One region of the Frigoribacterium sp. PvP032 genome, then DNA from elsewhere that is predicted to be linked to it. Evidence: predicted binding sites of a transcription regulator. Region 1 holds the regulator's gene; each other region holds the start of a gene.

Region 1 (9,943 bases):
GGCGTGCCGCGCCTCCTGCCCCTCGACCACGACGGTGCTGCCGACGGATGCGTCGGCGAGGTCGTCGACCAGGTAGAAGTGGGCCACGATCAGAAGTGCAGGAACCGGTCGCGGAGCTTGCCGAACAGGCCCTGCTGGAACTGCGACAGCTCGGGCGCCGCCGAGCGGCGTCCGGCGGCGAACTTCTCGATCAGCTCTCGCTCTTTGTGGCTGAGCTTCGTCGGCGTCACGACCTGCACGCCGATCTTGAGGTCACCGCGTCCGGTGCCGCGCAGCTTCGTGATGCCGCGGTCGCGGATCGTGATGACGTCGGCGCTCTGGGTGCCCGGCTTCAGCTCGATCTCGACCTCGCCGTCGAGAGCGTGCAGGGTCGTCTCGGTGCCGAGGATGGCGTCGGCCATCTGCACCTCCAGGGTCGCGAGCAGGTCGTCGCCGTCGCGGCTGTAGATGTCGTGGTGGCGCACCTTCACCTCGAGGTAGAGGTCGCCGTTGGGTCCGCCGGCCTGGCCGACCTCGCCCTGGCTCGGCAGCTGCAGGCGGATGCCCGTGTCGACGCCCGCGGGGATGTCGATCGGGATCGTCCGCCGAGCCCGCACGCGGCCCTGGCCCTGGCAGGTCGGGCACGGGTTGGGGATGACCGTGCCGTAGCCGCGGCAGGTGCCGCACGGGCTGGACGTCATGACGTTGCCGAGCAGCGAGCGGACGGTGCGCTGGATCTGGCCAGAGCCGTTGCAGATGTCGCAGGTCTGGGGCGACGTGCCGGGCGCGCAGCACGAGCCGTTGCAGGTCTCGCAGAGCACCGCAGTGTCGACCTCGATGTCGCGGGTGGTGCCGAAGACGATCTCCTCGAGGTCGACCTCCAGCCGCAGCAGCGCGTCCTGGCCGCGCTCACGACGCGACCGGGGCCCCTGTCGCTGGCCGCCGCCTCCTCCGCCGCCGAAGAACGCGTCGAAGATGTCGCCGAAGCCGGCCGCTCCTCCCCCTCCGCCGCCGCCGAACCCGGCCTGCGGGCCGAGGTCGTAGCGCTCGCGCTGCTGCGGGTCGCTCAGCACGTCGTAGGCGTGCGTGACGTCCTTGAAGCGCTCGGACGCCTCGGGGCTCGGGTTGACGTCGGGGTGCAGCTCGCGCGCGAGCCTGCGGTACGCCTTCTTGATCTCGTCCGGCGTCGCCGACCGGTCGACTCCGAGCACGTCGTAATGATCTGCCACTTGTTCTCGTCTGCCTCTGGTGTCTGGGGGTGGTCTCGTGGGGTCTGGTCAGGGGGCGCGGCGCGGGTGCGCAGGGCCGAGGAGGTGCGGGTCGTCAGCGCTCGGAGAGCAGCGACGAGAGATAGCGGGCCACGGCCCGGACGGCGGCCATGTTGGTCGAGTAGTCCATGCGCATCGGGCCGAGCACGCCGAGGCGCGCGACCTCGCTGCCCGTCGAGGTGTACCCGCTCGCGAGCACGGATGCCTGGGAGAGGCCGAAGGAGGCGTTCTCCCGTCCGATGCTCGCGGCCACGTCGACCGCGTCGAGCTGCATCTCGCCGAAGAGGCGCAGCAGCGCCACCTGCTGCTCGATCGCCTCGAGGACGGGGTAGAGGTCGCCGCTGAAGTCGTCGCCGGTGCGCACGAGGTTGGCCGCGCCGGCCATCACGAGGCGCTCCTGCCGCCCCGCGGCGAGCTGCTCGGCCAGGCTGGCGACGACGATGCCGACCACGACGGCGTGCTCGGGGCGGAAGCCCTCGTGCAGATCCGCCAGCAGCGCGGCCGCGGCGCTGAGCTCGGTGCCGCCCACGGCCGCGTTCAGCGCGCGGCGCAGCTCGGCGAGGAACTCGTCGTCGACGGCGACGGGCAGCTCGACGAGCCGCTGCTCGACCTGGCCCGTGTCGGTGATGAGCACGGTCATGACGCGGCGCTCGGCCAGGCTGACCAGCTCGACGTGCCGCACGCGCGCCCGCGAGAAGGAGGGGTACTGGACCAGCGCCACCTGGTTGGTGAGCTGCGAGAGGAGGCGCACGGTGCGGCCGAGCACCTCGTCGAGGTCGGCGGAGTCGCCGAGGAACGTCTCGATCGCCTGGCGCTGGGCGCTGCTGAGGGGTCGCAGGTCGGCGAGGTGGTTCACGAAGAGCCGGTAGCCCTTGTCGGTCGGCACCCGACCCGACGAGGTGTGCGGTGCCGCGATCAGCTCTTCTTCTTCGAGGAGGGCCATGTCGTTGCGGATCGTCGCGGCGGAGACGCCGAAGTGGTGCCGCTCGACGATCGACTTGGAGCCGACGGGCTCGCGGGACGCGACGTAGTCGTGCACGATGACGCGCAGCACCTCGAGACCACGTTCAGAGACCACGACGCACCTCCCTCTCGCACGGCCGGCGGGGCTCGTCACGACGACGACCCGAGCTCGCTGGCACTCGTCCTGCCAGACTGCCAATCCTACGTCACGAGACCGTCCGGGGGTACTCGACCCGCGCCTCCTGCCTGCCCTATGCTCGCCGTGACGCCCGCCGGACCACCTCGTCCGGCAGCCCGGCCAGCGCCGACGACGAACAGGTGAACAGATGACCGACACCCCTCCTTCCCAGCCGAACGACCCTCAGGGGCCCGGCTGGGGGCAGCAGCAGCCCGGTCAGGGCCAGCCCGGCTACGGCCAGCAGCCCGGCCAGCCCGGCTACGGCCAGCAGCCCGGCTACGGCGCCCCGCAGCCCGTCCAGCCGATGCGCCCCGAGGACGAGAAGCTCTGGGCCACGCTGATCCACGTCGGCGGCATCCTGCTCAGCTTCGTGGCCCCGCTGGTCGGCTACCTCGTGCTCAAGGACCGCGGCCCGTTCGTCCGTGAGCACAGCCGCGTCGCGCTGAACTTCCAGCTGACGATGGTGATCGCCTACGTCATCGGAGGTGCGACGTCGTTCCTCGGCATCGGCGTCCTGATCACGCTCGCGGCGGCGATCGTCGTGATCGTCTTCGGCATCATCGCGGCCCTCGCAGCCAACCGGGGCGAGTACTACAAGTACCCGCTGAGCATCGAGTTCATCAAGGCGTAGCCCGTCCGCTCGGCCGTCGAGGCGCGTCTCCCCTCCGGGAGGCGCGCCTCACGTCGTGTCGGCCCACATACCCCGACTGACTCGCCCGCTGTGGGGCGCAAGCCGCCTAATTTCGAGCCTGCAGCGCGCCAGGTCGGTCCCTACCTCTTGAACCGCCGCCCAATGACGGCCGACCTGCTCGACCTCGCCTAACCTTGGCTCGTGTCAAGACACCTCGCGTCACCCGGGGCATCCCGCTTACTGTCGCCCGCCCCTCGCCTGACTTCCCTCGACGGCCTACGAGGAGCTGCAGCGCTCATCGTTCTTGCGCACCACACTCTGCTCACCAAGCCAGGCCTGGCTGACCCTTATTACACGAACGTCCCCGCCACGGGCACGACCGCGTGGCTCGTACACACGCCGCTGCATCTCCTGTGGGCTGGCACCGAGGCGGTCTACCTGTTCTTCGTGCTCTCCGGTTTCGTACTCGGCCTCGCCGTCAGTTCGCCCAAGTTCACTTGGCGCACCTATCTGCCGGCACGGCTGGTGCGCCTCTACATCCCCGTCACAGCCGCCGTCCTACTCGGCGCGACGATCATCACAGTGTTTCCCCGCGGCGGTGAAGCCAGCGTCTGGCTGCGCCGTCGAGTCCCCGAATACGTCACGTCCTACTTAGAGAAGGACTTGACACTCCTGGCAGGACCCTCCGGTGCGATCACGCCCCTCTGGTCCCTCCAGTGGGAGGTTCTGTTCTCTCTCTTGCTCGCTGCTTTCATCGCTACCGGGTTGGCTCTCAAGCCCTCGGCCCAGATCGTTGCCGCACTGATCGTGTCCACGTACGGCTTCTACTCCGATGTACTAGCACTCGCGTACATGCCGATGTTCCTCATCGGGACGGCCCTCGCCCAGGCCTGGCCCGCGGTCTGGCACCAGCTCAAGCGCACACGCGAGTCCCACGCCCGATGGCTCGCCGTCGTGGTCATCGGCACGCTGCTCACGACGTCCTTTTGGCTGCTCATGCCGTTCGGACCCGTAGCCCGCATCTATCTCTTGACCCGCCCGGCGATCATCATCGGAGTCACGGCCCTCCTGCTCGCCGCAGCGGTGTGGTTGCCTCTCGCCCGTCTGCTGTCCTCACCCGTCTTCCGCTGGGCAGGCATCGTGTCGTTCAGCCTGTACCTGGTGCACGAGCCGATCGTGATCGCTTTCGCTTCCGCCTGGCCCGGCTCCAACGCGGCCCTCGCCGCAGCAGTCCTCGTCTCCCTGTGTACGGGGACGGGCTTCTTCTTGTTGGTCGAGCGCCCGAGCCACAGGCTTGCTCGAGCGTTGGGCCGCGACAAGCCAGTGGCTAACGCAGCCGATGCGCTGAGTTCTCCCCTGACAGTGCGCTAGTCGACCCTGCTTCGCCGTCCATCAGGTCCCGCATGGCCTCGGTGATGCGGTCACCCATGTAGGCGTAGCCGCGAGTGTTCAGGTGGCCACCGTCTGGAGCCGTCATGGCGGGGCTGTTCTTGGTGGTGAACCATCGGCCGTTGACGGCATCTACGAAGGGCACGTCGGCCCCGCCGGCGACCTTTCGAAGTGTCTCTGAGGCGGCCACGTAAGCCTCTCCGCGAGGGAGCGGCGCGGACGGACCGATCATCACGACAGCTGCATCAGGCCACAGATCCTTAGCTTCACGCAGAGCCGCTTGGGCCGCCCTGACCAGCCGGTCCGGATTCGTGTGAACATCGTTCTGGCTGCCCTGGATCACGACGAGGTCGAAAGTCTCGTGCTCGTGTCTGGAGAGCCTGTCGCCAAAGGTCCCCACGCCGGTCGACGAGGGCCCGCCGACAGTCGTGTATCCGCTTCCCAGAACTGCGTCGACAGTCACCGACCAATCAAGAGACGCCGAAGTCCGATTGACCCACGTGTCCCGTTCTGGATCCTCGGCCCCGTAGCCGGCAGTGTAGGAGTCGCCGATTACCAGAACGCGCGGATCTTGCGGCAGGTTCTTGACGGTGATCTGACTTGCCGTCGGATCGCCAGGGCTTGTGGCTACAGCCAAGAACGACGCCGCCAGTACGGCTACACCCAGCACTATGACGGCAGCGGCCAGAACGGAGACGACCCTCTCGCGGGTCCGGGACACGCGCCATCTCCTCGCCATGCGTCGACCCTAGAGGGAACCTCCTGACCAGACGCCGGAGAGCCTTGGACGTAGACCGCCAGGTCGAGACCCGCCTGGCCACGACCGATCCGTTCGGCGCATCCTGACAACCGCCCGATCGAGGGCGCTCTAGCCCTTGCCCTGAGCGGTCCGCGGGCGGCACCTCGTGACGGCCGCACCGCGACGCGACGCGTCGGCCCTCAGACCGGCAGCAGCCGGCGGACCACGGCGTCGGCCATCAGCCGTCCTGTCCGCGTGAGGACGACGCGCCCCGCCAGTGCTTCGCGCCCCTCGACCCAGCCGTCGGCGATCAGCCCGGCCACCGCCGCGCGACCCTCGGGGTCGAGGTCGGTCGTGGGCAGCCCCTCGCGCATCCGGACAGCCAGCAGCACGCGCTCGACCCGCCGGGTCTCGGCGTCGAGGGTCTCGCGGCCGGCCCCCGGCGACTCCCCCGCGGCCATGCGCTGGCCGTAGGCGGCCGGGTGCTTCACGTTCCACCACCGGACGCCCCCGACGTGGCTGTGCGCACCAGGGCCGACGCCCCACCAGTCGTGGCCCTGCCAGTACGACAGGTTGTGCCGCGAGCGGTGCTGCTCGTCGCGCGCCCAGTTGCTCACCTCGTACCAGCCGTAGCCCGCGGCGGCGAGCCGGTCGTCGGCGAGCTCGTACATGTCCGCGGCGGTGTCGTCGTCGGGCTGGGCGACCTCGCCACGCCGGATCTGCCGGGCCAGCTTCGTGCCGTCCTCGACGATCAGCGAGTAGGCGGACAGGTGGTCCGGCTGCTGCTCGAGGGCGACGTCGAGCGATCGAGACCAGTCGTCGAGGGTCTCGCCCGGCGTGCCGTAGATGAGGTCGAGGCTGACGTCGAGCCCGGCGTCACGGGCCCAGCGCACGACGAGCGGGACGCGCTCGGGGTCGTGGGTGCGCTCGAGGGTCGCGAGCACGCTGGGCACCGCGGACTGCATGCCGAAGCTGACGCGCGTGAAGCCGGCGGCCGCCAGCGCCCGCAGGTACTCGGCGTCGACGGAGTCGGGGTTCGCCTCGGTCGTCACCTCGGCGCCGTCGACGAGCCCCCAGGTGTCGACGACCGACGAGAGCATGGCGGCGAGGTCCGTGTGCGGCAGCATCGTGGGCGTGCCGCCCCCGAAGAAGACGGTCGAGACCGGACGAGGAGGCAGCCCGGCGCCCTCGAGGACGCGACCGGCGAGGCGCACCTCGTCCACCGCCTCCTGCGCGTAGTCGTCACGTCGGGCGCCGCGCAGCTCGTCGCCCGTGTACGTGTTGAAGTCGCAGTAGCCACAGCGGACACGGCAGAAGGGGACGTGCAGGTAGACGCCGAAGTTGCGGTCTGCAGCACCCTCGACGACCGACGCGGGCAGCGAGCCGTCGACGGGGGCAGGGTCGCCGAGCGGGAGGGCTCCTGGCACCGTCAGTCGCCCGACCGGCGAGAGCCGGGCTCGCGGATCTCGTCGTCGTGGGCGGCCTCGGCGGCGGCCTCGAGGTCGATGTCGGCCTCGGCCGGGGCGTCGGGCTCGGTCAGGCTCAGGGCCCGGAGGTAGCGACGCGTGTACAGCGCCTGCTGACGCCGCATGAAGGGCTCCACGAGCTTCCAGCGCCAGGTGCTGGGACGCGAGAACGAGCGGATCGACAACCAGACGGAGCCGTCGTCGGTCTGGTCGACGACCCAGCTCTCTTCTCCGCTCTCGGGATGGCCGTCCAGGGTGCCGTAGGCGAAGCCCTTGCGCCTCGGCTCGTCGACGACGTAGACGACCCGCACGGGCGCCTGCACGCTGCGGCCGTAGGCGGAGATCGACAGGGTGGCCGTCGTGCCCGCGGTCAGGAACGCGGTGCCGTCCGGCGCGAAGCGCGACTCGTCGCGGCCCTGCTCCCAGTGGGCCGGGTCGACGGGGACGCCGTCGTCGTCGAACGTGACCGGGTGGTAGCCGCCCTCCTCGACGGGAGGGACGGAGTCGATCCGCACGTCGATCCCGCTGCGCTCCTGGATCTTCCAGGTCATCGTGGCGATCCACGCCGCCTCGAAGCGCGCGTCGCCGTGACCGACCCTGGTGCGGTACTCGGCCGGGCGGAAGCCCTTGGGCGGGTACTGCATCAGGTCGGGCGCCTGCGTCGCGCCGACCTCTCCGTAGGTCGTGTGCGTCTCGGCGTGCGTCGAACGGCGCATCGGCTACTTCTTCTCTTTCTTCGCCTCGGTGTCGCCGCTCAGGGCGGCGATGAACGCCTCCTGGGGCACCTCGACGCGACCGATGGTCTTCATGCGCTTCTTGCCCTCCTTCTGCTTCTCGAGCAGCTTGCGCTTGCGGCTGATGTCGCCGCCGTAGCACTTGGCGAGGACGTCCTTGCGCATGGCGCGGATGCTCTCCCGCGCGATGATCCGGGCGCCGATGGCCGCCTGGATCGGCACCTCGAACTGCTGGCGCGGGATGAGCTCGCGGAGGCGGCCCGTCATGAGGACCCCGTACGCGTACGCCTTGTCACGGTGCACGATCGCGCTGAACGCGTCGACCTGCTCGCCCTGCAGCAGGATGTCGACCTTGACCAGGTCGGCCTCCTGGTCGCCGATGGGCTCGTAGTCGAGGCTCGCGTAGCCGGCGGTCTTCGACTTGAGGCTGTCGAAGAAGTCGAAGACGATCTCGCCGAGGGGCATCGCGTAGCGGATCTCGACGCGGTCCTCGCCGAGGTACTCCATGCCGAGCAGGGCGCCGCGCCGCTGCTGGCAGAGCTCCATGATGACTCCCACGTAGTCCTTCGGGGCGAGGATCGCCGCCTTGACCATCGGCTCGCTGACGCTGGCGATCTTGCCGCCGGGGAACTCGCTCGGGTTCGTGACGGTGACGGTCTGCTTGTCGTCGGTGGTGACCTCGTAGACGACGCTCGGCGCCGTGGTGATCAGGTCGAGGCCGAACTCGCGCTCGAGGCGCTCGGTGATGATCTCGAGGTGCAGCAGGCCGAGGAAGCCGCAGCGGAAGCCGAAGCCGAGCGCGACGCTGGTCTCGGGCTCGTAGACGAGGGCCGCGTCGGACAGCTTGAGCTTGTCGAGGGCCTCGCGCAGGTCGGGGTAGTCGCTGCCGTCGATCGGGTACAGGCCTGAGTAGACCATCGGGAGCGGCTCGACGTAGCCAGCAAGCGCCTCCGTCGCGGGCTTCGCCGAGGTCGTGACCGTGTCGCCGACCTTCGAGAGACGCACGTCTTTCACGCCCGTGATCAGGTAGCCGACCTCCCCGACCGAGAGCCCCTGGCTCGGTGTCGGCTCGGGGGACGAGACGCCGATCTCGAGGATCTCGTGGGTCGACTTGGTCGACATCATCTGCACCTTCTCGCGCGGGTGCAGGGTGCCGTCGATCATGCGGATGTACGTCACGACGCCGCGGTAGCTGTCGTAGACGGAGTCGAAGATCATCGCTCGAGGCGAGGCGTCGAAGTCGCCGGTCGGCGAGGGGATGCGGTCGACGACGCGGTCGAGGAGCTCAGTCACGCCGACGCCCGTCTTGCCGCTGACGCGGAGGACGTCGGCGGGGTCGCCGCCGATCAGGCTCGCGAGCTCGGCGGCGTACTTCTCCGGGTCGGCCGCCGGCAGGTCGATCTTGTTGAGGACCGGGATGATCTCGAGGTCGTTCTCGAGCGCCAGGTAGAGGTTCGCGAGCGTCTGGGCCTCGATGCCCTGCGCGGCGTCGACGAGCAGGATCGCGCCCTCGCACGCGGCGAGCGACCGGCTGACCTCGTAGCTGAAGTCGACGTGGCCGGGCGTGTCGATCATGTTGAGGGCGAAGGTCTGGCCGTCTCGCTCCCAGGGCATGCGCACGGCCTGGCTCTTGATCGTGATGCCGCGCTCGCGCTCGATGTCCATCCGGTCGAGGTACTGGGCGCGCATGGCCCGGTCCTCCACGACGCCGGTGATGCCCAGCATGCGGTCGGCGAGGGTCGACTTGCCGTGGTCGATGTGCGCGATGATGCAGAAGTTGCGGATGTGCTCGGGCGCGGTCTTCGCCGGCTCGAGTGCACGGGTTGCTAGGGGGCTCACACGGTCCTCAGGGGGTGGCGGGCGGTTGTCGCCTCGATTCTCCCACGTCGCGCTCGGGAACCGTGTCGGCAACTCCTGATGCGTGCGCGGCGCCGACGCCGCGGCGGGTACCGGCGGCTGCTCGCGGCGCACCCGTCAGGAGTTGTCAACACGAGGCGCGGCTCCAAGGAGCGGGCGTCAGCCGACGAGGAGGCGTCAGCTGAGGAACGGAGTCAGCTGAAGTACTGGAACAGGCCGAGCAGGCCGATCGGGACTGCTGCCACGAGGCCGACCACGAGGAGGACGACGCTGCCGAGCAGCATCACCCCCGACGCGATGATGCCGATCAGCGCCATCGTGCGGCCCTCGGGCTCGCGTCGGCGCCCGAGCACGCCGAGGACGACGCCGACGATCGGCACGACGAAGGTGAAGCTCAGCGCCACCGACGCGATCCCGAGCACGAGGCTCGTGAGGCTCAGCGGCGAGTGGAGGCCGCCGGCCGCCGCGGGGGCGGCAGGAGCGGCAGGAGCGGCAGGGGCCGCGGTGCGTGCGGCGACGGGCGGGGTGGTCGGTGCGGTGTTCGTCATGCCTCGAGCCTACGAAGGAGGCGCGGCCCGGCTGAAGGGGGCAGACCCCCGCATCGATGCGGGGGCGTTCCCGTCAGGCCGCCGGGGCGGGTGCGGGCAGCGCCCTGAGCCCACGCTCGATCACCTCGGGAGCCGCGGCGAGGCAGATCCGGATCCAGCCCTCGCCGGCCCGGCCGAAGGCACTGCCGGGA
Region 2 (9,943 bases), 1.4 Mb from region 1:
ATCGACTCGGTGGATAGCATGACGGGGTCCGCGCTCACCGGCGCGGGCCCCGTTCCCGCATCCTGAGCGTGCCGACCGCACGACTCGTCCGCAGCAGCCCCGCACGCGAAAGGCTCCTCATGGCCACCGACGACCCGAACTCCGAGCAGCCGGCCCCCACTTCCGCTCCCTCGTCTGTCCCGGGCGGCCACGACCGCCCGGCCTCGTCGCCGCCGCTGCCGCCCACCGCGTTCCCGGGCGCCGCTTCACAGCCGCCTGCGCCCCAGCCCTCGCACCACCCGTTCGTCGCTCCGGGCGCCGCGCCGTCCGCGCCGCAGCCCCCGGCGTCGGCTCCGTACGGTGCGCCGCAGCCTCCGGCGTCGGCTCCGTACGGTGCGCCGCAGCCTCCGGCGTCGGCTCCGTACGGTGCGCCGCAGCCTCCGGCGTCGGCTCCGTACGGTGCGCCGCAGCCTCCGGCGTCGGCTCCGTACGGTGCGCCGCAGGCTCCGCCGCGGCCCGTCTACGGCCAGCCGGGTCAGCAGCCGGCGCAGCCCTACGGCGCCCCGCAGCCTCAGCAGTACGGCGTGCTCCCGCAGCCTCAGCAGTACGGCATGCCCCCGCAGCCTCAGCAGTACGGTGTCCCGCAGCAGCAGCAGTACGGCGCTCCGCAGCAGCAGCAGCTGCCCTACGGCGCCCCGCAGCAGCCCTATGCCGCGGCCTACTCGCCCTACGCCGCCGCCGGGGCCACCAGGCCCTCGAGCGTCCTCAGCATCCTCTCGCTCGTGGGGTCGCTCGTGGGCGTCCTGGCGGTGCTCGTCACCTTCGGCGCCGGGGTCGTGTTCTCGATCGCCGCGGTCGTGCTCGGGCACATCGCCAGCCGCCGTGAGGGGCACGCGCGTCGGCTCTGGCTCCCCGGCATCATCGTCGGCTACGCCGGCATCGCCCTCGCCGTCATCATCTGGGTCGCGATCGGGGTCTTCTTCGCGAGCGTGCCCGGCGGGTCCTCCGGCACCTTCGACGGAGGCTACGGGCAGTCCTGACCCCCACCTCCTCGGGGCTGGCCCTCACGGGCCCGGCCTCGGGAGGGGCGATCGTCAGACCCGCTCGCAGAGCAGCGCGGCGTGGCGGCCGGCCACCCGGGTCAGCACCAGCGTCGCGGAGTGCGTGCCCTGCAGCGAGAGCCGCTTGCGGAAGGTCGCGGGGTCGACGTCGACGCCGCGCTTCTTGATCTCGAGCCGGCCGATGCCGCGCGTGCGCAGCTCGCGCTTCAGGGTCTTCTCGTCGAGCGGGAACGTCTCGACCACGCGGAACACCTGCGCGAACGGCGTCTCGACCGCCTCGTCCGAGGTGAGCCAGGCGATGTCGCGGCTGAGCGTCCTGGCGCCGAGCCGTCGGGCGAGGTCGCCGATCAGGCGGGCTCGGATGACCGCGCCGTCCGGCTCGTAGAGGTACTCGCCGAGCTCCCCCACCTCGACGTCGTCGGAGTCGGCGGGAGCGGTCAGCTCGGCCGCTCCGTGCGCGCCCACGACGAGCGCGGCCCGGCCCACGCCGGGACGGGCGAGCGGCCCGAACCAGACGCCGACCTCGACGACCTCGCGGTCGACGGAGATCCACTGGCACTCGGCGTCGACGGGCAGCAGCTCGCGATCGACGCCGGGGCCGAGCTTGACGCCGGTCGGCAGCCGCTCGGCCCAGCCGAAGGCGACGTCGAGCGAAGGCGACCAGTCGGCCGGGTCGGCCAGCCGCCTCGTCGCGGCGTGCCCGGCCGTGCGGCGCGCCGGGTCGAGGAACACGCCCTCGACGTCGCCGACGTCGACCGTCGCGGCGTCGCCCTGCACGACGCGGGAGGACGCCCACGGCGCCAGGTTGTAGGAGGCGACGGCCGCGGTGACCTCGTCGCGGTCGACCGCCAGCACGTCGAGCTCCAGGGCGGCGAGGGCGAGCGCGTCGCCGCCGATGCCGCAGCCCAGGTCGGCGACGCTGCCGAGCCCTGCAGCCCGGTAACGGCCGGCGTGACGGGCGGCGACGGGGAGGCGCGTGGCCTGCTCGAGACCGGCCTCGGTGAAGAGCATGCGGCTGGCGAAGTCGCCGAACTTCGCGACGGCCTTGGCCCGCAGCCGGGACTGGCTGAGCACCGCGGCGACCAGTGAGGGGGAGTGGCCCTGTCGGCGGAGGGCTGCGACCGACGCGACGACGTCGTCCGACGCGCTCCACGGGGGGAGCGAGTCGAGCAGTCGGAGCCCCTCGGGCGAGAGCACGTCGAGAAGCTCAGCGGTGTCCATGACCCCAGTCTCGCCCATCCCCGCCCGACTCTGGCACTCGGATTGACCGAGTGCCAGTTCGGCTCTACAGTTGATCTGGCACTCGCACGTGGCAAGTGCCAGCCCACGTTCTACGAAGTTCCGAGAAAGCAGAGGTCAACCGTGTCGGTCTCCATCAAGCCGCTCGAAGATCGCATCGTCATCCAGCAGGTCGAAGCCGAGCAGACCACGGCTTCCGGCCTCGTGATCCCCGACACCGCCAAGGAGAAGCCCCAGGAGGGCGAGGTCGTGGCTGTCGGACCGGGTCGCATCGACGACAACGGCAACCGCGTGCCGCTCGACGTCGCAGTCGGCGACAAGGTCATCTACAGCAAGTACGGCGGCACCGAGGTCAAGTACGCCGGCGAGGACTACCTCGTCCTCTCGGCGCGCGACGTGCTCGCCGTCATCGTCCGCTAGGCAGACGACGCACCTGCTCCATCCGGAGGCCCCCGCCCAGGCGGGGGCCTTCGTCGTGCCCGGGCAGGCTGCGCAGGCGGAACGGCAGCAGAGCGAGCCAGCGTGGCAGGAGTGGCCGTGTCCGGTGACGGCGGCCCGCCCTAGAGTCGTCTCGTGAACCGCAGAGCGCTCTCGTGAACCGTCCCCGCACCTCCTCGTCGGGCGGTCTCGCCTACGCCGTCAGCGCCTACGGGCTCTGGGGCGTGCTGCCGGTGTTCTTCCTGCTCATGTCGCCGTCGGGGCCGTTCGAGATCGTCTCGTGGCGCATCTTGTTCTCGCTCGCGTTCTGCGTCGTGCTGCTCGCCGTGACGCGAGGGTTCCCGGCGTTCCTGGCCCTCCTGCGTCAGGGTCGCGTCGTCGGCACGATGGCGCTGGCCGGCGTGCTCATCGTCGTCAACTGGACGACCTTCATCGTCGCGACCCTGGCGGGGCACGTCGTCGAGGCGGCCCTCGGGTACTTCATCAACCCGATCGTCACGGTGCTGCTGGCGGTGCTGGTGCTGCGCGAGCGCCTCCGGCCGGTGCAGTGGGTCGCGATCGGCCTGAGCGCCGTGGCCGTCGTCGTCATCACGGTCGGCACCGGCGGGGTGCCGTGGCCGTCGCTGATCATGGCCTTCTCGTTCGGGGCCTACGGCCTGGTCAAGAAGCAGATGGGCGGCAGGGTCGACGCCGTCAGCGGCCTGACGCTCGAGACCATGGCGGTGGCGCCGTTCGCGGCGATCGCGCTCGTCGTGCTGGCCGTGACCGGCATCGGCGGCGGTGTCGTCTTCGGCTCCGTCAGCCTGGTGCACACGCTGACGGTGATCAGCTCGGGGATCGTGACGGCCGTGCCGCTCCTGCTGTTCGCCGCTGCCGCGCGTCGCCTCCCCCTGGCGACCATCGGGCTGACGCAGTACCTCGCGCCCGTCCTCCAGTTCGTCGTCGGCGTCGTGCTGCTGCACGAGCAGATGCCGACGAGCCGGTGGGTCGGCTTCGCGATCGTCTGGGTCGCGCTGATCGTGCTGACGACCGACATGGTGCTGACCAGCCGCAGCGGCCGGGCCAGGGGCCGCGCGGCCGACCGGGCGCGGGATCTGGCGGCCGACCGTGCCGACGACCGCCCTGAGGGCACCTCCGACGAGCGCGTCGCAGGTGCTGAGTCGATGTCACGAATTGCTAACGAAACGACGGGGTGACGAGGAGAACACACGCAGGAAACATTCCGCCCCTAGTTTCTTCTCAATCGCGGGGACCGTCCACCTAGTGTCGGTCCGGCTGTACGCGCTTCATGAAAGGGACCACGGATGATCCGATCCACCAAAGGGCTGAGGGCCCTGGCGCTCGCAGGAGCCGCCTCCGTTCTGCTCGCAGCCTGTTCCACAACCTCTTCTTCCCCGAGCGACGACCCCTCCTCGTCCGCGTCGTCGACGACCAAGGCCGACCCCGCGGCCAACTGCGAGGCGCCCAGCAGCCCCGGCCAGGACGCCCTCCGCATCGGCACCATCCTGCCGAACACGGGCACGCTCGCCTACCTGGCCCCGCCCGCCGAGGCCGGCGTCGGCCTCGCCGTCGAGGACATCAACGCCGCCGGCGGCGTGCTCGGCCAGGACGTCACCATCGACCCCGCCACCGACTCCGGCGACAGCAACGACCTCACCGTCTCGAGCGCCGCAGCGACGCAGCTGATCGACGCGAAGGTGCCGGTCGCGATCGGCGCCGAGTCGTCGAGCGTCACGCTCAACGTCATCGACCAGCTCACCGCCGCCTGCATCGTCGAGATCTCGCCCGCCAACACGGCGACCTCGCTCAGCGGCTACTCGTCGTACTACTTCCGCACCGCTCCGCCGGACTCGGTCCAGGGCAGCGCGCTCGGCACGCAGATCGTCAACGACGGTCGTGCCAACGTCGCGTTCCTCGTCTTCAACGACACCTACGGCACCGGCCTGCGCGACTCCGTCCAGGAGTCGATCGAGGCCTCGGGCGGCACCGTCGTCTACGGCGCCTCCGGCGAGGGCCAGGAGTTCCCCCCCGGCCAGACCACGTTCTCGTCCGAGGTGACGGCCGCGCTGGCCACGAACCCCGACGCGATCGTCATCCTCGCCTTCGACGAGACCAAGTCGATCGTCCCCGAGCTCATCTCGCAGGGCGCCGACATCAGCACGGTCTACATGTCCGACGGCAACACGGCCGACTACAGCGAGGACTTCGACCCGGGCACCCTCGCCGGCGCCCAGGGCACCATCCCCGGTGCGTTCCCGTCGACCGACCTGCAGTCGCGCTTCGCCGAGTTCTACCAGCGCACCGCGGGCTCGGCCCTGGCCGACTACTCGTACGCACAGGAGTCCTACGACGCCGTCATCCTCGCCGCGCTCGCCGCGGTGAAGGGCGGGGGCACGGACTCGGGCACCATCCAGGCCAACATGGCCGCGGTGTCCGGTGCTGACGAGGGCACCGAGTGCAGCACCTTCGCGGACTGCGTCACGGCCATCGAGGCCGGGGACGACATCCACTACACCGGTCCCTCCGGCATCGGTGCGTTCGACGACCAGAACGACCCGTCGAGCGCCTTCATCGGCATCTACAAGTTCGACGACAGCAACGTCCCCGTCTACCAGACGGCGGTCGAGGGCCAGGTCGAGTAACACGGCCCCTGCCTGACAGAGAGGCCCCGGTGCTGCGGCACCGGGGCCTCTCTGCGTGCCGGGCGGTCCTGCACGTGCTCGGGCGTCTCTGCCTCTGCACACAGGGCCCTTCTGGCTGCGGGCACCCTGTGTGCTCGCGGCTTCCTCCGTGCCCGGGAGGCGCCTCCTCGACGCTGCCCCGCTCCTGCCTCGCCCCCCCCGTAATTTGAGAGTGATCCGGACTGCACGACGCCGCGGAGTCAGCATCTACGGGGCCGTCTCAGAGCATCTGTCTCGCTTCGGTGCGGGCGCCGCGGCGGGTGCACTCAGCCAGCGGCAGACAGCGTAGGAGGCGCGGTGCAGCACGGCCGCAACGGGCCCCGTCACCGGCACGCCCGCCCCGCCCCGCCCCGCCCCGCGCCCCCACGCACGACGAAGGCCCCGCACGAGATCGTGCGGGGCCTTCCTCGTACGCGCGTCAGTGCGACTCGTTGACGTCTTTCGCCAACGTGCCGAGGTAGAGCTCGATGACCTTGGGGTCGTCCGCAAGCTCGCGGCCGGTGCCCGAGTAGGCGTTGCGCCCCTGGTCGAGAACGTAGCCGCGGTCGCAGATCTGCAGGCAACGGCGGGCGTTCTGCTCGACCATGATCACGGAGACGCCGGCCTTGTTGATGCGGCGGGTGCGGATGAAGGTCTCGTCCTGGCGCACCGGCGAGAGGCCGGCGGACGGCTCGTCGAGCAGCAGCACCTTCGGGTCCATCATCAGCGCGCGGGCCATGGCGACCGACTGGCGCTCGCCGCCCGAGAGCGACCCGGCACGCTGGCCGCGGCGGTCGCCGAGCACGGGGAACAGGTCGTAGATGTACTCGAGCCGCTCGGCGAACAGCTTGGGGCGCAGGAACATCCCCATCTGCAGGTTCTCCTCGATGGTGAGCGAGGGGAACACGTTGTTCGTCTGCGGGACGAAGCCGACCCCGGCCTGCACGAGCTTGTTGGCCTTGAGGTTCGTGATGTCCTCGCCGCCGAGCGTGACGCTGCCCGAGTGGATCTTGACGAGGCCGAACAGGGCCTTCAGCAGCGTCGACTTGCCGGCGCCGTTCGGGCCGATGATGCCGATCAGCTCGCCGGGGTAGCAGACCAGGTCGCACCCGTTGAGGATGTTCACCCCTGGCAGGTAGCCCGCGGTGAGGTCGCTGGCGTTCATGATCGGCTCGATGCCGGCGAACTTCTCCGTGCCGGGGTGCATCTCGGTCGTCGAGGCGCTCATCGCTTGTCTCCGCTCTGCTGGCCGTCGGCCGCGTTCGTGGCCGCCGGGGTCGACGGGTCGGGGGAGCCGGGCAGGTCGCGCCCGGGCGTCCCGCCGCCGGTGCCGGCAGAGCCGGTGGTCGGGGAGGCGCTGGTCGCGTCGTCCGCGCGTGCCGCGTCCTCGGCCGCCACCTCCTGCTCGAGCTCCTCGAGCACCGCGTCCGTCAGCAGCGAGTCGTCGCCCAGGTCGGTGTCGTGGTGCGCGCCGAGGTAGGCGTCGATGACGGCCTGGTCGTCCATCACCGTGTCGGCCGGGCCCTCGGCCACGACCTTGCCCTCGGCCATGACGATGACCCAGTCGGAGATGTGCCGCACCATGTGCATGTCGTGCTCGACGAAGAGCACGGTGGTGCCCTCGTCGCGGAGGCTCTGGATGTGGCCGAGCAGCGACTGCGTCAGGGCCGGGTTCACGCCGGCCATCGGCTCGTCGAGCATGATCATCTCGGGGTCGCTCATCAGGGCACGGGCCATCTCGAGGAGCTTGCGCTGGCCGCCGGAGAGGCTGCCCGCGTAGTCGTCCTTCTTCTCGTGCAGCTTGAAGCGGTGCAGCAGGTCTTCCGCCTTGTCCGTGATCTCGCGCTCGCGGGCACGCCAGAGCGGCGGCACGATGCCGACGAAGAAGTTCTCGCCGGGCTGGTCACGGGCGCCGAGCAGCATGTTCTGCATGACGGTGAGGCGCGAGAGCGCCTTCGTCAGCTGGAACGTGCGCACCATGCCGGCACGGGCGACCTTGGCGGCGCCGACGTTGCCCATCGGCTTGCCGTCGAAGACCCACTTGGCCGTGTCGGCCCCGCGCTTGAAGGTGGTCGGTGCCGACGACGCCTTGTCGAACCCGGTCAGCAGGTTGAAGAAGGTCGTCTTGCCGGCGCCGTTCGGGCCGATCAGCGCGGTGATGGCGCCGCGCTGCACCTCGACGTGCTGCACGTCGACGGCGGTCATGCCGCCGAAGCGACGGACGACGTTGTCGACGGTGAGGATCGAGTCGGGCTTGGCCGAGCCGGGGGTGCGCTCGACGCTGCTGAGCTTGCCGCGCAGCACCTGCCGGTCGTAGTCGTAGCCGGGCTTGTCGCGCCGACCGGTCGTGCCGGTCGTGCTCGTCGTGTTCGCCGAGGTCGGGCTCGACGTGTTCGTCTCAGACACTGAACGACAACTCCTTCTTGTTCCCGAGGATCCCTTGCGGGCGGAAGATGATGAGGCACATCAGGGCGATCCCGACGAGGACGTACGAGAACTGGTCCGCCTGCTGGTTGCTCATGATGCTCGCCGGGATGAAGTCGCCTGCCAGGGTGCGGATCAGGAGGCGGACGACGAAGAAGAGGATCGCTCCCAGCACCGGTCCGAACACCGTCGCGGCGCCTCCCAGCAGCAGGGCCGTCCAGATGAAGAACGTCGTCGAGCGGCCGAGGGCGTCCGGCTGCACCGACGAGGGCAGCACGTAGATGATGCCCGCCAACGAGCCGATCACGCCTCCGAAGACCAGCGCCTGCATCTTGTACGAGAAGACGTTCTTGCCGAGGCTGCGCACGGCGTCCTCGTCCTCGCGGATGCCCTTGAGCACGCGGCCCCAGGGGCTGCGGCTGAGCAGGAACACGATGAGGCAGAGCAGGGCGACGAGCGCCCAGGCGACGATGCGGATCCACCAGCCGTTGACGCCGTTGTTGTCGTAGGTGAACCACAGGATCGTGGTCTGCCCGTCGGGCAGCGGCGACAGGGCGGTGAAGGGGTCGCGGTAGGACGAGCCCGTGATGCCGTTGGAGCCGCCCGTCACGTCCGTGAGGATGCTCGAGCGGCCGACCATGCGGATGATCTCCGCGGCGCAGATGGTCACGATGGCGAGGTAGTCGCCCCTGAGCTTCAGCGTCGGCACGCCGAGGATCAGCGCGAACACGAGACCGCCGGCGAGGCCGATGAGCACGGCGAGCCCGAGGGGCAGGCCGTTGACGAGCGAGATCGCGAAGCCGTAGGCGCCGACGAGCAGGAAAGCCGCCTGGCCCATGTTGATCAGGCCGGTGAAGCCGAAGTGGATGTTGAGTCCGATGGCCGCGAGCGCGAACGCCGCGGTGGTCGGGGCGAGCGCCTCGCCGGTGAGCTGGCGGATGAGGTCGATGACGTAGTCCATGGTTCTTCCCCTCAACCGATCCGCTCGGCGCGACCGAAGATGCCCTGCGGCCGGAACAGCAGGATGACGATCAGGATGAGCAGTGCGGTGGCGTACTTGAAGTCACCCGGGAGCACCAGGTTGGTGAGCTCGACGATGACGCCGATGATGAGCGAGCCGACGAGCGCCCCGAAGGAGGTGCCCAGTCCGCCGAGCGTGACGGCCGCGAACATGAGCAGCAGGATCTGCAGGCCGGTCATCCAGTTGACGCCGTTGAGCACGAGGCCGAGCATCACGCCGGAGAGGCCCGCGAGGCCGGCGGCCAGCGTCCAGACCAGGCGGATGATGCGGTCGACGTCGATGCCGGACGCGGCGGCCAGCGCCGGGTTGTCCGAGACGGCGCGGGTGGCGCGGCCGGTGCGGGTCTTGGTGAGGAACAGCCCGGTCAGCACGAGCACGACGATCGAGATGCCCATCGCCACGTAGGACTGCACGGTCAGGGTGACCCCGGCGAGCGTGATCGTCGTCGGGTTGGCCGTCTGGATGCGCACCGTCGCGGCGCCGAAGAAGTACTGGAACGCGTACTGCAGCGCGATCGAGAGGCCGATCGTGACGATCATCAGCTGGGTGAGGCTGAGCCCCTTCTTCCGCAGCGGTTTCCAGATCGCCGCGTCCTGCAGGAACCCGGTCGCGGCACAGATGACCACCGTCAGCGTCGCCGCCAGGAAGATGTTCATGCCGAGCTGGTTCGCGAAGACGTAGGCGAGGAGCCCGCCGAGGGTGACCTGCTCACCGTGCGAGAAGCTGCTGAGGCCCGTGGTGCCGTAGATCAGCGAGAGGCCGATGGCCGCGAGGGCCAGCAGGAGGCCGAGGCGGATGCCGGACGCGAACTGCTGTGCGACGCGGTCCCAGCTGAACGACGAGGCCTGTGCGCCGCCGGTGGTGGCGCCCTCGGTCTCGCTGAGCTGGAAGATCACGCCGGCGTTGGCGCCGAGCGTGGCGTTCACCATCCGCTCGTCCTGCTCCGCGTTGGTGAGGAACTGGCCGTCGGGCAGCGAGTCGGTGTCGAGGGTGACCGTGTACTGGCCGGCCTCGGTGACGGGCAGCGCCCAGCGGCCGGTGCCGTCCACCTCCGCCGTCTGCTCGAAGCCGCCGGGGCCGGCGACCTGCAGGACGACCCCGCTCGCGGGCTCGCCCTCCGA
Region 3 (9,943 bases), 1.2 Mb from region 1:
GGGCTCCGGTCGATGCTGCTCGACCTCGAGGGCCGGGGCTGAGCAGGACGGAGAAGGCCCCGCCTCGCCGAGGGGCGGGACGGGGCCGGGGGAGCCGCCTGTCGGATTCGAACCGACGACCTTCGCTTTACAAGAGCACTGCGCTACCGGACTGCGCCAAGGCGGCGGGCTCGACCATCCTACCGACCGCACGTCGGCGGTGCGACGGGCGCGTTGCCGGGCTGCACGTCACGCAGGATTGGCGCTGACCCGGGGGAAGTGGTGAAGTAGGAGCTGCAGCGACCCGTGCGGTCGCGCCCGCTCGCCCCGGGCACCGACCACGAGGAGCTCCCATGACCAACGTCCTGACCGCCATCGGCTCGATCATCCTGCTGCTCGCGAGCTTCGCGCTCTTCGCGTACTCGTTCGGGCAGGACGAGCCCAACGCCTTCGTCTTCTTCGCGGGCATCGTGCTGATGACCGGCTCGTTCTGGCTGCCGATCACCGTCGTGGGGCAGAGCCGCAAGTCTTGGTAGCAGCGGGCGGCCCGGCCTAGGCCGAGACTGATCCCGAGCCCGGTGCGCTGACGAAGCGGCCGGGCTCGAGCAGCTTGCGGGGCTTCTCGTCGCGCTCGGTGCGTCCGCCGACGTAGAGCCAGCCGAGCAGCTTCTCGTGCGGCGCCAGCCCGTGGGCCCGGTGCACCGCCTGGTGCCGGGTGTCGGTGCCGGTGCGCCAGAAGACGCCCCAGCCCTCGTCGTCGAGCACGAGCGACAGCAGGTGGGCGACGCCCGAGGCGACGCTCTCCTGTTCCCACTCGGGCACCTTGCGGCTCTCGACCGGCGAGAGGACGACGGCGACGACGAGCGGTGCCCTGAGCGACTTCTGCTCGAGCTTGTCGGCCGACTTGCCGTCGGCGCCGCTCGCCTCCGCGAGTCCGCGGCCGATCAGCAGCCGGTCGTCGCCCCGCAGCTCGATCAGGCGCCAGGGTCGCAGCGACGAGTGGTCGGCCACGGTCGCGGCCGCCTGCACCAGCTCGAGCAGCTGTTCGTGCGAGGGGGCGTCGTCGGTGACCTTCGAGCGGGACCGTCGCCGGCGGGCAGCGTCGGCGACGGCGCCCATCAGGCCTGGGCCTGGTCGTCGGTCGCGGAGCCCTCGGCCTTGAAGTCGAGCGAGATCGAGTTCATGCAGTACCGGTCGCCGGTCGGGGTGCCGAAGCCGTCGGGGAACACGTGGCCGAGGTGCGACCCGCAGTTCGCGCACCGGACCTCGGTGCGGACCATGCCGAGCGAGTTGTCGTCGATCAGCTGCACGGCCTTCGGGTCGACCGACTCGTAGAAGCTCGGCCAGCCGCAGCCGCTGTCGAACTTGGTGCCGCTCTTGAAGAGCTCGGCGCCGCAGGCAGCGCAGGCGTACGTGCCGGCACGGCTCTCGTCGAGCAGCTCGCCCGTCCACGGGCGCTCGGTGGCCGCCTGGCGCAGCACCTGGTAGGCCTCGGGGTCGAGCTCACGACGCCACTCTTCGTCGGACTTCTCGACCTGGTACGACACGGGCTCGTTCGCCATCGTGCACTCCTCTGCGTCAGGGGGGACTCGCAGGCGTCTCAGCCTGCTCGTCGGGGACTCTCCATTGAACACCGTGCCGCCGACGCTCATTCCGGGCGACCGCCTCCTCGGTGCTGGCTCACAGGGCCGGCTGACATGTCCTGCCTCACGGGGGTGCGAGACTCGGCCGGTGCCCCAGCCCCCGACGCTCGCCGACCGCTTCGCCGCCTACGCGGACGCCGTCCTGCTCGACGGCTCCCCGCTCTGGTCGGCGGCCGCCGGGGCGATCGCCGCCGACGCCGAGGTGCTCGCGCTGGTCGAGCGAGCCGAGGAGGCGCGGCGCCAGCCCGCGCTCGTGCTCGCGGTCGCGAGGTGGCTGGGTGCGCCCCTCGGCCCCTGGCCCGAGCTGCGGCGCTGGCTGCTCGACCACCCCGACCGGTTCGTCGACGAGCTCGGGCGGCGGCTGACCCAGACCAACGACGTGCGGCGGACCAGCCCGGTGTCGCTCGCGCTCGCCCGGGTCGACGGCCCGGTCGCGCTGCTCGAGGTCGGCGCCTCGGCCGGCCTCGGCCTGCTGCCGGACCGCTACGGGCACCGTGCCGGCGAGGTCCGTTGGGGCGATGCCGACAGCCCGGTGCAGCTCGAGGTCGCCGTGCACGGCGACCTCAGCGAGGTGCGGCTGCCCGAGGTCGTCTGGCGCGCCGGCCTCGACCTCGACCCGCTCGACGTGCGCTCGGCCGCGGACGTGGGCTGGCTCGACGCGCTGCTGCCGCCCGGGGCGACGGACCGGGCCGCGCTGCTGGCGCAGGCGGTCTCGGTGGCCCGGGGCGCGCCTCCTCGGGTCGAACGGGGCGACGCCGTCGACGATCTCGCGCGGCTCGCGGCCGAGGCGCCCCGCGACGCGACGCTCGTCGTCGTCTCGACCGGCACCCTCGTCTACCTGCCCGGCCGTCGGCGGCAGGAGTTCGTCGACACCGTGCGGGGTCTCGGCGCCCGGTGGATCTCGTACGAGCGGCGCGGCCTGCTGCACGACGTGCCCGTCGTCGTGCCCGACGGCGTCCCGGGCGACGAGGCGTTCGCGGTGCTCGCCCTCGACGGGCGCGCGCTCGCGGTGGGCGACGCCCACGGCACCCGTCTGTGGACGACCGGCTGACGACCTGCTGACGACCTGCTGACGACCTGCTGGCGACGCGGGCCGACCCGGCGAACCGCCCCGCGCCTCCCCGGCTGCTCCGTCGCCCGCCCCTAAGCTGACCGGGACCGAGAGGGGCAGGGCAGTGGGCGACGAGGGCACCGGCAGCGGAGACGTGCGCACGAGCGCGCTGTCCGAGCGCGACCGCGCCCTGCTCGACTTCGAGCAGCGCGCCCCCGCCTCGCCCGGACAGAAGGAGGCGGCGGTGCGGCGCGAGCTCGGCCTCACCACCGCGCGCTACCAGCAGATGCTCGGCTCCCTGCTGGACAGACCTGCTGCACTGGCCTACTCGCCCATGCTCGTGGGGAGGCTCCTGCGACTGCGCGACGAGCGCTCACGGGCCAGGGCCGCCCGCTCGTTCGGGCCGACCGACCGCTGACCCACACGGAAGACCGACACCACACCATGGCGAAACACCCCCGCGACCGATTCGACGAGGTGCCCGCTGACCTGGACAGGGTCGGGGCCCACCGCGCCGAGGCGCGCCGAGGCCGCGGCTGGGTCGTCTTCGCGTGGTGCGCCCTCGCGGTCGGCGTCCTCGTCGGCTCGGGCGTCGTCTACCTCGGCGTCGCCAACGACAGCTTCCAGTTCGTCTCGCCGACGTCGGACGCGACGTCCGAGGCGGGCTCCGGCACGCCGTCCGACGGCTCGGGCGACGACGCCGGCGACGCCGCGACCGACGACACGGCCGCCCCGACGACTCCCGCGGAGACCGTCGCCCCCGCGGACCCGGACTCCGTCGACCCGGACGTCACGACCATCACGGTCCTCAACGGCACGACCACCAGCGGGCTCGCGGGCCGCGCGTCGCTCGCCCTCGCCGAGACCGGCTGGACCGTCGCCGGGCAGGGCAACGCCGACGGCACCGTGACGACGACGATCGTCTACTACGCCGACGAGGCCGACGAGGCCGTCGCCCTGGGCGTGGCGCGCGACCTCGGGACGACCGCCGTCGAGCTGAGCGACGCGTTCCCCGACTCGTCGGTCACGGTGGTGCTCGGGGCGGACTACGCGTCCTGAGGGGCACCTCCCCGTTGCCGTCCCGTTGCGGACGTGTTGCCGCCCCGTTGCGGAACGTGTGAATTCGTCACTTCTGACGGGTTAACCCCGCGCCGAGGGCTTCTGCGGGCCTGCCTGCCCTGGCTAGCATCTGGTCCTGGTCGGCACCGGCACGACCCCTGCGCGCGGCACGACCGCCGCGTGCAGCGAACAGCAAGGGGAGCAGCACCATGGCACAGGGCACCGTCAAGTGGTTCAACGCGGAGAAGGGCTACGGCTTCATCACCGTGACGGAGGGCGGGCAGGACGTCTTCGTGCACTACTCGGCCATCGACATGAACGGCTACAAGGTCCTCGAGGAGGGCCAGGCGGTCGTCTTCGAGGTCGGCACGGGCGACAAGGGCCCGCAGGCGGAGAGCGTCCGCCTGGCCTGACCCCCGACCGGCGTCGTGAGGTGCAGGCTCACTTGCACTCCATAGGTGAGAGTGCCAGAATCGTCCCTGGCACTCGCCGTTGGTGAGTGCCAATGCTTCTGCTTCATGACGTCCGGGAGGGACGAGGAAACACATGGCTAAGATCATTGCTTTTGACGAAGAGGCCCGTCGTGGCCTCGAGCGCGGCCTGAACATCCTGGCCGACGCGGTGAAGGTCACGCTCGGCCCGCGCGGCCGCAACGTCGTGCTCGAGAAGAAGTGGGGCGCCCCCACCATCACGAACGACGGCGTCTCCATCGCCAAGGAGATCGAGCTCGACGACCCGTTCGAGAAGATCGGTGCCGAGCTCGTCAAGGAGGTCGCCAAGAAGACCGACGACGTCGCCGGCGACGGCACCACCACCGCCACCGTGCTCGCCCAGGCGCTCGTCCGTGAGGGCCTCCGCAACGTCGCCGCAGGCGCCGACCCCATCTCGCTGAAGCGCGGCATCGAGAAGGCCGCCGCGGCCGTCTCGGCCCAGCTCCTCGCCGACGCGAAGGACATCGAGACCAAGGAGCAGATCGCGGCCACCGCCTCGATCTCCGCCGCCGACCCCACCATCGGCGCGCTCATCGCCGAGGCCATCGACAAGGTCGGCAAGGAGGGCGTCGTCACCGTCGAGGAGTCGAACACCTTCGGCACCGAGCTCGAGCTGACCGAGGGCATGCGCTTCGACAAGGGCTACCTGTCGCAGTACTTCGTGACCGACCCCGAGCGCCAGGAAGCCGTCTTCGAGGACGCCTACGTGCTCATCGTCAACTCGAAGATCTCGAACATCAAGGACCTCCTCCCCGTCGTCGACAAGGTGATCCAGAGCGGCAAGCAGCTGCTCATCATCGCCGAGGACGTCGACGGCGAGGCGCTGGCGACCCTGGTCGTCAACAAGATCCGCGGCATCTTCAAGTCGGTCGCCGTCAAGGCCCCCGGCTTCGGCGACCGCCGCAAGGCCCAGCTGCAGGACATCGCCATCCTCACCGGTGGCCAGGTCATCGCAGAAGAGGTCGGCCTCAAGCTCGAGAACGCGACGCTCGACCTGCTCGGTCGTGCCCGCAAGGTCGTCATCACGAAGGACGAGACGACCATCGTCGAGGGCGCCGGCGACCCCGAGCAGATCGCGGGCCGCGTCCGTCAGATCCGCTCGGAGATCGAGGCGACCGACAGCGACTACGACCGCGAGAAGCTCCAGGAGCGCCTCGCCAAGCTGGCCGGCGGCGTCGCCGTCATCAAGGCCGGCGCGGCCACGGAGGTCGAGCTCAAGGAGCGCAAGCACCGCATCGAGGACGCCGTCCGCAACGCGAAGGCAGCCGTCGAGGAGGGCATCGTCGCCGGTGGTGGCGTCGCCCTCATCCAGGCCGGCAAGACAGCTCTCGCCGAGCTGCACCTCGAGGGCGACGAGGCGACCGGCGCGAACATCGTGCGCGTCGCGATCGACGCTCCGCTGAAGCAGATCGCCTTCAACGCGGGCATGGAGCCCGGCGTCGTCGCCGACAAGGTCCGCAGCCTGCCCGTCGGACACGGCCTCAACGCCGCGACCGGCGAGTACGTCGACATGATCGCCGCGGGCATCATCGACCCGGCCAAGGTGACCCGCTCTGCCCTGCAGAACGCCGCCTCCATCGCTGGTCTGTTCCTGACCACCGAGGCCGTCGTCGCCGACAAGCCCGAGCGCAACCCGGCCCCGGCCGGCGACCCCTCGGGCGGCATGGACTTCTAGTCCGCGCCTGCAGCGCTGCTGTACTGCTGCGCTGCTGCACCGTCACACCGCAAGGGCGGCTCTCCTCCGGGGGAGCCGCCCTTCGGCGTTCCCACGCGCGTGCGCGTGGGTGTTCTTCCGCAAATGCCGACCACGCGGTGTCTTCACGCCTCGCAACAGCGGGAAAATCCGTTGTTGCGTGCGCGCAGGTCGGCTTGCGCGGTGCCGCGGGCCGCACGTTCGTGCGGCGCGCAGCAGAACCCGACCGCTGCGTGCGCGTGGGCCCTGCTGTACCCGGATTCTCCGCTACAGGAGGCTCGCCGGTCGGCATGTGCGCAGACCCCGTAATTCGAGAGTGATCCGCGTGCGGACTCGGTCTCCGTCCAGGAGGCGCGGCGCCCGAAGGGCGGGTCGCGCGCGAATTACGGGTGGGGCGCGTGAGCGGGGAGGGGCCGCGGCTGCGCCGCACCTTCTCAGGGGCCTGGGGTCGCAAGGCGAGAGTGATCCGGGCGGCGCGCGCCTCGGCGACTGGGCACTGCGGCCTCGGCGACGCAGATCACTCTCGGATCACGGGTGGAGAGCCTGGGGTACTAGGAGGCGGGCGTCGCGGGCGCCTGCTCGGCGCCAGCACCAGCGCCCGCAGCGACCCCGGCGCCGCCGACGTCCGGGAAGAGCGGCAGGGCGACACGGAAGGTAGCACCGCCTCCTGGGGTGTCGAAGACGTCCACGCTGCCGCCGTGCGCCGACACGATTCCGGAGACGATCGCCAGGCCGAGGCCCGAGCCGCCGGTGTCGCGGGTCCGTGACGAGTCTGCTCGCCAGAAGCGCTGGAAGATCTTCTCCCGGATCTGGGGCGGGATGCCCTCGCCGTGGTCGACGATGTCGATCGTCGCGACCCCACGGCCGGGGTCGGACTGCACCGCGAGCTCGATCGGGCTGTCGTGCTCGGTGAAGCGCATCGCGTTGCCCATCAGGTTGGTGATGACCTGACGCAGTTTGTTCTCTTCGCCGAGCACCACGGCCGGCGCCTGCGGGCCGTGACCTGCCGGGTCGCCCGACTGCTCGTCGCCCACGGTCTCGCCCGCTCGAACCGCGCGAGCCCTGAGCCCACGGAGGCGCGCGAGGGTCGCTCCGGCGAACGAGATCGCTCCCGTCGATCCGGCCTGCACGGCCGCGGCGTCGTCCGGCGAGGCGGGCGGGACGGCGACCGTCACCTCGTCGGCGTCCGCGTTGACGACCGGGTCGTGCACGACCACCGCGATGTCCCGGTCCGGGTTGGACGCCATCGTGTCGAGGGCGGAGTCGCGGGCGATGGCGACCAGGTCGACCGGGCCGAGCTCGAGGGGCTTGGACTCGTCGAGACGTGCCAGGGCGAGCAGGTCCTGGACGAGGACGCCCATCCGGATCGCCTCCTTCTCGATGCGGTCCATCGCCTGGGCGACGTCCTCCGGCTTCGTCAGGGCGCCCATCCGGTAGAGCTCGGCGTAGCCGCGGAGGCTGACGAGCGGGGTGCGGAGCTCGTGGCTGGCATCGCCGACGAATCGCCGCATCTGGTCGATGGTGCGCGAACGGTCGTCGAAGGCCGAGTCGATGCGGCTGAGCATCGTGTTGAGCGAGCGGTTCAGCCTGCCGACCTCGGTGTTGGGCGTCGTCGAGTCGAGTCGCTGGCTGAAGTCGCCGTCGGCGAAGCGGGCCGCGGTGGCCTCCACGTCGCGCAGCGGGGAGAAGGTCGACGTCACGAGCAGGCGGGTGAGGGCGGCGCCGAGCACGATGACCGAGACGCCGAAACCCAGGAAGATGCCGCTGAAGCGCCCGATGACGGCGTTGGTGCTGGCCAGGTTGGTGCCGGTGACGATCGTGGCGTCGATCTGCTCGACGACGCCGGTCGTCTGGTCGCGCTGCGTCAGCGTCTTGTCGAAGGCGTAGATGCGCCACTGTTGGTCGTGGTCGGAGTTGTACACGCTCATCGGCTCGGCGGTGCTGCCCGCCTTCGGCAGGTCGACGGCCGAGAGGTCGGGCCCCGTGCCGCCCTGCAGCTCGTCGGCGTTGTCGCAGATCCGCGTGCCGTCCTCACGGAAGAGGGCGACGAAGCTGCTGCTCGTCGCGCCGAAGGTCACGGTGCACGACTGGGCGTTCGTCGCGCTGGGCGACGCGGCCGTGAAGCTCTCGGCCGCCGACTTGAGCGACAGGTCGACCTGGCCGTAGAGGTACGTGCTGAGGACCGTCATGGTGCCGAGACCCGCCACCAGCAGGCCGAGGGTCACCAAGGTGACCGTGATCCCGGTGATCTTGGTGCGGATGGAGATCTCGTTCCACCACTGCGACAGGCGTTCGTGCATGAGAAGCGAAGATACCGGTGGCGCCTGGGAGCCGAGGCCCCCCGGCGCCACCGGTGGTCGTTCCGCGTCAGGCCTTGGCGGCCTTGAGCATGTAGCCGAAGCCGCGCTTCGTCTGGATGATCGGCTCGGCCGAGAACTGGTCGAGCTTGCGGCGCAGGTACGAGATGTAGCTCTCGACGATGCCGGCGTCGCCGTTGAAGTCGTACTCCCACACGTGGTCGAGGATCTGGGCCTTCGACAGCACGCGGTTCGGGTTGAGCATCAGGTAGCGGAGCAGCTTGAACTCGGTCGGGCTGAGCTCGATCGCCGTCTCGCCGATCGTCACCTCGTGGGTGTCCTGGTCCATGGTGAGCTCGCCGGCGCGGATGATCGCGTCCTCGTCCTCGTTCATGGTGCGTCGCAGGATCGCCTTGATGCGGGCGACGATCTCGTCGAGGCTGAAGGGCTTGGTCACGTAGTCGTCGCCGCCGACGGTGAGGCCGGTGATCTTGTCCTCCGTGTCGTCCTTCGCCGTGAGGAAGAGGATCGGCGACGTGTAGCCCGACGACCGGAGGCGCTTGGTCACGCCGAACCCGTTCATGTCGGGCAGCATCACGTCGAGGATGATCAGGTCGGGTTCTTCTTCGAGCACCGCCGAGATCGCCTGCGCGCCGTTGCCGACCGCACGCACGGCGAAGCCGGCGAACCGGAGGCTGGTGGTCAGCAGGTCGCGGATGTTGGGCTCGTCATCGACGATGAGAATCTTGGGGCCGTCGCTCATGGCCCCAGTATCTGTCCGCGCCCTCGGTGTTCCCTGTGAGTCGTGAGTACGTGCGCCGCACGCCAGCAGCGTGCAGGCCGTCAGTGACCCGTCAGCGACCCGTCAGTGGCCCGTCAGAAGGCCGTCAGTGGACCGGGTCGCCCCACTCGGTGTTGGGCACGAGAGCGATGCGCGTCGTGAGCTCGAGCAGCTCGTCCGGCACGGCCAGCGTGAAGGCGACGCCGTCGCGCTGCTCGAGCACGGCCGTGTAGCCGGAGGCGCGGGCGATCTCCCATCCCGGGAACCGCTCGACCGGCGCGGTGACGACCCGCGCCTCCTCGGCGTCGTCCAGCTCGCCGAGCGCGCTGAGGCCGGCGTAGAGGTGGTCGACGACGGGGGAGCCCGCGAGCAGGTCGCTGCGCTCGAGGACCTCGGGGTCACGCGTCCAGGTGACGACGCTCAGGCTGGCGCCGGCGTGCAGCCCGCCCTGCACCTCGTAGGTGCGCTCGACCGAGACCACGACCGTGTCGTCCCACGGAGCGGTGCGCGAGCGCTGTCCCGTGTACTCGACGGCTTCGTGGTCGAGGGAGGCGACCAACGGCCCGAAGGCCGCCCACGGCGACTGGTCGGCCAGGAACACGCGGCGCAGGCCGTCGCGCCAGAGCTCGTCGTCGCCGAGGGGGACGTCGCCGGGCCCCAGGTCGGACCCGCTCACGCGGCCAGCACCGGGGAGTCGAGGATCGTGTAGCTGTAGCCCTGCTCGGCGAGGAACCGCTGGCGGTTCTGCGCGAAGTCCTGGTCGACCGTGTCGCGGCTCACGAGCGTGTAGAACGACGCGGGCAGGCCCGACTTCTTCGGCCGCAGCAGACGTCCGAGCCGCTGCGCCTCTTCTTGCCGTGAGCCGAACGAGCCGCTGACCTGGACCGCGACCGTCGCCTCCGGCAGGTCGACCGAGAAGTTGGCCACCTTCGAGACGACCAGCACCTTG

What was found. The regulator HrcA, encoded in region 1, represses chaperone genes, less so after heat shock. The targets are predictions, from matches to a motif close to TTNGCACTCGNNNNNNNCGAGTGCNAA.
Region 2: groES (co-chaperone GroES) is a predicted target of HrcA. The motif match lies at 2,292-2,318, and genes of this name have one in related genera.
Region 3: groL (chaperonin GroEL) is a predicted target of HrcA. The motif match lies at 4,212-4,238, and genes of this name have one in related genera.

Annotation. Positions count from the first base shown of each region.
Region 1 covers NZ_JAFIBM010000001.1:1,803,183-1,813,125, reverse strand. The annotation lists gene JOE35_RS08335 (16S rRNA (uracil(1498)-N(3))-methyltransferase) at 1-87, opposite strand, end outside; gene dnaJ (molecular chaperone DnaJ) at 90-1,208, opposite strand; gene hrcA (heat-inducible transcriptional repressor HrcA) at 1,303-2,325, opposite strand; gene JOE35_RS08320 (DUF4870 domain-containing protein) at 2,537-3,019, shown strand; gene JOE35_RS08315 (acyltransferase) at 3,221-4,390, shown strand; gene JOE35_RS08310 (SGNH/GDSL hydrolase family protein) at 4,347-5,129, opposite strand; gene hemW (radical SAM family heme chaperone HemW) at 5,348-6,574, opposite strand; gene JOE35_RS08300 (DUF1990 family protein) at 6,577-7,329, opposite strand; gene lepA (translation elongation factor 4) at 7,333-9,186, opposite strand; gene JOE35_RS08290 (DUF4190 domain-containing protein) at 9,399-9,752, opposite strand; gene JOE35_RS08285 (pyridoxal phosphate-dependent aminotransferase) at 9,826-9,943, opposite strand, start outside.
Region 2 covers NZ_JAFIBM010000001.1:3,179,140-3,189,082, reverse strand. The annotation lists gene JOE35_RS14700 (hypothetical protein) at 591-1,019, shown strand; gene JOE35_RS14695 (SAM-dependent methyltransferase) at 1,074-2,261, opposite strand; gene groES (co-chaperone GroES) at 2,403-2,699, shown strand; gene rarD (EamA family transporter RarD) at 2,873-3,913, shown strand; gene JOE35_RS14680 (ABC transporter substrate-binding protein) at 4,022-5,359, shown strand; gene JOE35_RS14675 (ABC transporter ATP-binding protein) at 5,817-6,584, opposite strand; gene JOE35_RS14670 (ABC transporter ATP-binding protein) at 6,602-7,681, opposite strand; gene JOE35_RS14665 (branched-chain amino acid ABC transporter permease) at 7,776-8,762, opposite strand; gene JOE35_RS14660 (branched-chain amino acid ABC transporter permease) at 8,774-9,943, opposite strand, start outside.
Region 3 covers NZ_JAFIBM010000001.1:2,984,361-2,994,303, reverse strand. The annotation lists gene JOE35_RS15705 (MarR family winged helix-turn-helix transcriptional regulator) at 1-42, shown strand, start outside; tRNA gene JOE35_RS13780 (tRNA-Thr) at 93-166, opposite strand; gene JOE35_RS13775 (hypothetical protein) at 333-515, shown strand; gene JOE35_RS13770 (nitroreductase family protein) at 532-1,098, opposite strand; gene msrB (peptide-methionine (R)-S-oxide reductase MsrB) at 1,098-1,526, opposite strand; gene JOE35_RS13760 (DUF2332 domain-containing protein) at 1,711-2,673, shown strand; gene JOE35_RS13755 (DUF3263 domain-containing protein) at 2,798-3,091, shown strand; gene JOE35_RS13750 (LytR C-terminal domain-containing protein) at 3,118-3,732, shown strand; gene JOE35_RS13745 (cold-shock protein) at 3,942-4,145, shown strand; gene groL (chaperonin GroEL) at 4,279-5,898, shown strand; gene JOE35_RS13735 (HAMP domain-containing sensor histidine kinase) at 6,468-8,216, opposite strand; gene JOE35_RS13730 (response regulator transcription factor) at 8,284-8,976, opposite strand; gene JOE35_RS13725 (hypothetical protein) at 9,101-9,670, opposite strand; gene JOE35_RS13720 (DNA repair helicase XPB) at 9,667-9,943, opposite strand, start outside.